One region of the Nesterenkonia sp. DZ6 genome, then DNA from elsewhere that is predicted to be linked to it. Evidence: predicted binding sites of a transcription regulator. Region 1 holds the regulator's gene; the other holds the start of a gene.
What was found. Region 1 encodes LexA, which represses DNA repair genes until DNA is damaged. Its sites were predicted from a motif close to TCGAACANNTGTTCGA; they were not measured.
Positions count from the first base shown of each region.

Region 2: a site for LexA is predicted at 1,501-1,516, ahead of LTH93_RS10580 (Rv2578c family radical SAM protein). Genes of this name have one in related genera too.

Region 1 covers NZ_JAJOYW010000001.1:604,413-607,619, forward strand. The annotation lists gene LTH93_RS02710 (histidinol-phosphate transaminase) at 1-95, opposite strand, end outside; gene LTH93_RS02715 (LysM peptidoglycan-binding domain-containing protein) at 148-513, opposite strand; gene lexA (transcriptional repressor LexA) at 832-1,551, shown strand; gene LTH93_RS02725 (CapA family protein) at 1,621-2,904, opposite strand; gene LTH93_RS02730 (ATP-dependent DNA helicase) at 3,055-3,207, opposite strand, start outside.
Region 2 covers NZ_JAJOYW010000004.1:44,532-47,738, forward strand. The annotation lists gene tgt (tRNA guanosine(34) transglycosylase Tgt) at 1-226, opposite strand, end outside; gene LTH93_RS10575 (YeiH family protein) at 314-1,420, shown strand; gene LTH93_RS10580 (Rv2578c family radical SAM protein) at 1,525-3,075, shown strand; gene LTH93_RS10585 (gamma-glutamyltransferase family protein) at 3,168-3,207, shown strand, end outside.

The DNA.
Region 1 (3,207 bases):
TTCACGCTCAGCTGCGGGGCTCCGTAGGGTTCTTGACCCTGGAGCTCCTCGCGCAGCGGCAGTCGGGACAGGTTCCTGGCACGGGATGAAGTCACCGGGACATTCTAGCCGGGTGATGCGCACCGACTTCAGCTTCCCGCGGTCTGCTCAGTCTCGTGGGACGAACAGTTCCTGGCCCGGGGTGAGCTCGGAGCCGTTGAGACCGTTGAGCTCAGCGATCTGCCCGATGAGGACCTGGGCGTGCTCCTCGGAGTCCACGGAGGCCGCGACGCTCCACAGCGTGTCCCCCGCGCCGACCGTGACCACCTGTGCGTCCACGCCTGGGACGTCGCCCGAGGAGGCCTGCGCCTGGTTCAGCAGCGAGGTGGCCAGCATGAGCGCACCCAACAGTGCGACCGCCAGGACTGCCAACGCGGGCAGGCCCAACAGGAGGAAGCGACCGCGGCGAGTGAGGTGCACTGCCGGAGCCGGTGCGGAGTCAACAGGTGCAAGTGCAAGCGGTGCTGTACTCATGGGGAAGAACCTCTCATTCGAACGTGTGTACTATTTCTAGCACATAGTTTCGAATCTTGACCAGACTCGCCGCAGAATCAATGGAATCTCTCTACGATTTCGAGTAACCTGAGCGCCAAGTTCGAAGTGATCTTCGAAGCGAATCTCACGGTGAACAGTCCACCAGCAGGGTCTGACATGGATGCTGACACGGGTCCCGGCGGGGTCAGCCCCGCTTCGGTACAGGGTCGAATCTCGGTCCGCTCGGAGCTCGGTCCGCTCGGGTCCGGCACTGCTTCATCGGGACGCAGAACGCTCAGCACAACTACGGAGGCAGCAATGGCGCGGAACACCAGGGACTCATCGGCAGCGCCGCGACTGACGGATCGGCAGCGGCAGATCGTCGATGTCATCCAGGAGTCGCTGGCCGAGCGCAGCTACCCTCCCTCCATGCGTGAGATCGGCGACGCCTGCGGGCTGGCCTCACTCTCCTCGGTGACTCACCAGCTGGCGCGGCTCCAGGAGCTGGGCTACCTCAGACGGGTGCCCGGGCGACCGCGCGCCATGGAGGTGCTGCGTGACTCTGCCGGCGCCCCCGTGCTCAGCGAACAGGCCCAGGAGGCCGAATCTGCGGCACGTGACGCAGTGGTGGAGCTGCAGGGCTACCGCACCCAGTCCGACAGCCGGATCTCTGAGATTCCCATGGTGGGTCAGATCGCGGCCGGTGGACCGATCCTGGCCGATCAGCAGGTCGAAGACATCATGCCGCTGCCGCGGCAGCTCACCGGCGAGGGCGAGCTGTTCATGCTTCAGGTCCGCGGTGACTCCATGATCGAGGCCGGCATCTTCGAAGGCGACTGGGTCGTGGTGCGTCGGCAGAACACCGCAGAGAACGGCGACATCGTCGCCGCCCTGCTCGATGACGAGGCGACCGTGAAGACGCTCAAGCGCCGCGACGGCCACGTCTGGCTGCTCCCGCAGAACCGGCAGTATGAGCCGATCCTCGGCGACGAGTCCACCATCATGGGCAAGGTCGTCACGGTGCTGCGCAGCCTCTGAGGCAGCTGCAGGTCCCCCACACACGCCGCGGTGCCCCCAGCTCTTCCCGGCCCTCCGAGACCCGGCGTCCTAGTCCCGGCGCGGCACCACCGTGGGTTCCTCCCCCGTGGGTGACGGTGAATCCTCGCGGAGCTCCTGCTCCGTCATGACGTCGAGGACCCGCGACCACCGGTCTTCAACGGTTTCCGCGCTGAGTTCGACCCCAGGCGGAATGTTCCCCTCGGCGAGGTCGCGCAGTGGCCAGATCCCTCGGTGAGGCTCATCATCGGTCGGGCCGCGATCCACGGTGACGGGCAGCCAGTCCATGGAGATGACCTCGGCGTCCTCGTCGCTGACCTCGACCGTTGCGTAGACCACTGTTCCGCTGGCAGTTTCTGGGATGCAACAGGCCTCGTCCTGGTTGGAGAGGAAATTGCCCATGGACCACACCACCCACATGCCCTCACCTGACGGGCCGCCCTCGAGGTGTTCCAGCGGCTGGGGCGTGTGCGAATGGCTGCCGAACACCACGTCGATCTCACCACCGGCTGCCAGCTGCTCGCCATAGTCCCGCTGCTCTTCAGCGGGCTGGTGGACATACTCCTCACCCCAGTGCACAGAGGCGACGACGACGTCGGCGCCGTCCTCGCGCGCCTGGGCCGCCTGGTCTGTGAGCTCCTCGGGAGTGACATCGGCGACGCGCCACAGTTCATCCTCCGGCGGTGGATATGCCTGGTTGTGGAGCATGGTGGTGGCCACATGCGCCACCGTCACCTCTTGTCCGCCGCGTTCCAGCGTGTAGAGCTGGGGCTGGGCGGCTTCGGCTTCAGTTCGCGCGGTTCCCGCATGTCCCAGGCCAGCGTCGTCGAAGACGTCGAGCGTGCGCTCCTGCCCGGCCGTTCCCTGGTCGAAGGAATGGTTGTTTGCTGTGGAGCAGCCGTGGAAACCCACCGAGGCGAGATCCCCGGCGAGTTCCGGCGGGGCCGCGAACACCGGATAACCGGCCGGCTCCACACCCTCTGGGGCGATCGGCACCTCCAGCCCGCACAGGGCAAGATCAGCACCACTGATGAGATCTTCAACCCCGCCCATCAGCGGCGCAAACGAGTAGTCTGCGCCGTCGGCGAGCGCAGCTGCCTCGTCAATGATGGGGCCATGGAGAAGCATGTCCCCCGTGCCGGCGATGGTGAACTGCTCCGGCTGAGGTTCGTCAGTCTCCGCCTGGTCGGCTTCATCGTCGTCGATGTCGGGCCGCGCGGTGTCAGTATCGCTGTGCGCATCGGTCGGCACAGCGGGCGCGGCGTCGTCATCCCCAACGCCTTCGGCGCAGCCGGCCAGGGTGAGCGCTGCCGCCAGCACCCAGAAGCAGGTCATGGGGCCTGAGCCTGTGGTGCGTCTTGGATCCGACATCGTCTGTGAGCCTCCCGTGGTCACCCATCATGTGGGATTGATTCTCTTCTGCAGCCTCACCCGGGAAGCGCACTGAGCCCAGCTCGCAGCACCCGACTCACCTCACAGGTCGAGCTAGCCGTCTGACTCGGCCAGCCGGGCCAGCGCCCCGCGGGCCAGATCCCCGTTGACGGTGGGCCAGAAATCTGGCATCGATTGCTTCAGGAAGCCGCCGTAACGCGCATTGGCCAGGCGTGAGTCCAATATGGCCAGCACCCCCTTGTCCTC
Region 2 (3,207 bases), on a different contig from region 1:
TCTCGAGCATCTCCTCGGGGCGCACGGTCTTGATCGTGGCCTTGGTGGCCACCGGGATGAAGGCCGGGGTCTTGATGTCCCCGTGGGGAGTGCGGATGGTGCCGGTGCGGCCCAGCGCCCCCTCGATCCGGGCCTCGACCTCGAAGCTGAAGGCCTCGCGGCCCGCCTGCGGGTGCGGCGCTGACTCCTGCGGCCTTGCATCCTGCTGTGCGGCCCCCGGCTTCATCGACTCATGCGGAGCGGCGGTCGGGGTCTCGGTGTTCAGCTGATTCGGCACCCGCTCAGTCTAGGCCAGTGGTCCTATGCTTATCCGGTGCCTCCACTAACCGCCCTGACCTCCAACCTGACCTCGCGGCTGACCCGGCTCTGGTGCCAGACCGCGGAGATCCTCCCCGGCGCGGCGCTGGCTCTCATCTTCGCGATCGCCGCGCACCGGCTGATCGCCGAGCAGATTCCGGTGATCTCCGGGCTGCTGGTCGCAGTCCTTGCCGGCATCGCGCTGCGCAGCCTGGGCTGGGTGCCGTTCTGGGCCGAGCGTGGTCTCGGCTGGGCGGCGAAGAAGCTGCTCCGGGTGGGCATCGTGCTGCTCGGCCTCCAGCTGGCGCTGGGTGACCTGCTCGGCCTGGGGTGGGCGGTCCTCGCGGTCGTCGTGCTCACCGTGGGGGTGACCTTCTTCGGGATGCTCGCCCTCGGGCGGCTGCTGGGCGCACCGAAGGGGATGACCACGCTGCTGGCCGCCGGCACCGCGATCTGCGGGGCCTCAGCCGTGGCGGCAGCCGCCGCGGCGATCGACCGAGGCGACGGCAAGGACGACGACGGTGCCCCGGTCCAGGCGGCCGCTGCGGCCGCCGTCGCGGTGGTCACCCTCTACGGCACCCTGGCGCTGCTCGCGCTGCCGGCGCTGGGAACCCTGCTCGGCCTCGGCGAGGAACAGATGGGCGTCTGGATCGGCGCCAGCATCCATGAGGTCGGACAGGTGGTCGCCGCCGGCGGAGTGGTCGGGGCGGTGGCGCTGGCCACCGCGACCCTGGTCAAGCTCGCCCGGGTGGTGCTCCTGGCGCCAGTGATCGCCGGCATCAGCCTTGCCGGGCGTCGCCGCCGGGCGGTCGGAGCTGCGCAGGGAGCCGGGGAGGGCGTCGAGGAGGGCGCTGGATCGCGGCCGCCGCTGATCCCGCTCTTCGTGCTGGGCTTCCTGGTGATGATGGTGCTGCGCTCGGTCACCGATCTGCCCGAGTCCACCCTGGACTTCTCCGCGGACGTGACCACGATGCTGCTGACCACCGCGATGGTCGGCGTCGGCGCCTCGGTGGACCTGCGTCGCCTGCTGCGCCAGGGAGGACCCGCGCTGCTGCTCGGTGCCGGCGGCACGGTGCTTGCGGTGGGAACCGGGCTGGGCGGGGTCCTGCTGCTGGTGAGCTGAGGCTGGTGCCCCGGGCCCAGTCAGGTGTCCGGGAGTTTCAGCTCGCCGGGCTTCGAGGGCGAGTCCATCTCGACAGGCATTCGAAAGTATGTTCGAATAACCGTATGAGGTGGCAGGGACAGGCAGTGCAGGAGGGTGAGGGTGCGGCCCTCATCCCGCTCAAGGGACTCCTGCGCTCGGTGCGCACCCCGGAGTTCGAAGGCGTGACCTTCCACGAGGTGGCGGCGAAGACCGCGCTCAACAAGGTGCCTGGCCAGTCGAACATGCCCTTCTCCTGGACCGTGAACCCCACCCGCGGATGTCTGCATCAGTGCGTGTATTGCCTGAGCCCCGAGACGCTGATCCTGATGGCCGACGGGCGGCAGAAGCTGCTGCGTGAGGTCAGGGTGGGCGACGTCGTCGTCGGCACCGAGCTCGACGGCAGGAATCGCCGGTTGGTCCGCTCGGAGGTCTCAGCGAAATGGGGGACCGAGAAGCCCGCATTCCGCATCACGCTTCGCGATGGCACTCAGATCGTGGCCAGCGGCGACCATCGCTTCCTGGCAGAGCGCGGGTGGAAGTACGTGGCTCGCCCGGAGGGTGGGTCACCGCGCCCATGTCTGACGGAGCACGACCGGCTCATGGGATTCGGACTCGGAATGTCTCCTGAGCTGGATTCTGAGGCGGAGGAATCCCCTCTCGAAGCGAGCGTGCTGGGAGGTGCGGTCGGGACCACCGAGGCTCTGCGCATCACCGGCATCGAAGCGCTCGGTCGCAGCGAGCCGCTGATCGACATCACCACCAGCACCGGGGACTTCATCGCGAACGGTGTGGTCAGCCACAACTGCTTCGCGCGGAAGACGCACGAGTACCTGGACCTGGACGCGGGCAGGGACTTTGATACGCAGATCATCGTGAAGACCAATGTCGCCGAGGTGCTTCGGGCCGAACTGAATCGGCCGTCCTGGAAGCGCGAGCACGTGGCGCTGGGGACCAACACCGACCCCTATCAGCGCGCGGAGGGTCGCTACCAGCTGATGCCCGGGATCATCAGGGCGCTCGCGGATTCTGGGACGCCCTTCTCCATCCTGACCAAGGGGCCGCTGCTCAAGCGCGACCTCCCGCTGCTGCAGGAGGCCGCCAAACAGGTGCCGGTCTCGGTCGCGGTGTCCCTGGCGGTCATGGATCCGGAGCTTCAGCAGAAGGTGGAGCCGGGCACCCCGGATCCCCGGGCACGGCTGAATCTGATCCGCTCCATCACCGACGCCGGGCTTGAATGCTCGGTGCTGGCCATGCCGATCCTGCCCTGGCTCACCGACGGCGACGGTCGCATCGACACCCTCCATGCCGCACTGGCCGACGCCGGTGCGAGCTATGTGACCACCGGTGCGCTGCACCTGCGCCCCGGCGCCCGGGAATGGTTCATGGCTTGGCTGGCCCGCGAGTACCCGGCGCTGGTGGCGAAGTATCGTCGGATCTACGGCGGCGGCTCCTACGCCTCCAAGGAGTATCGGCACTGGCTCGCCGACTCCGCCCGCGCCGCCCGGCGTCGTCATGGCTTCGACAAGCCGGTGGACCTGATGTGGCGCGAGCGCAATGACCCGGACTCCCCGGTGGCCCAGCAGGGAGCGTCGGCACCGACCGCGGCCGGTCCTGCCCAGCCGGCGCTCTTCTGACCCCGCTCATCCCGTAGGCTGGTTTGCAAAAGCAACTAATGCGGCGGGTGGGTGTCCTGCTCGATCGTCGCGTCGACGCCTCAGGAGTGCCCATGACGTTCACCCATGCCGAGACCTTCACCACCAGGCCCA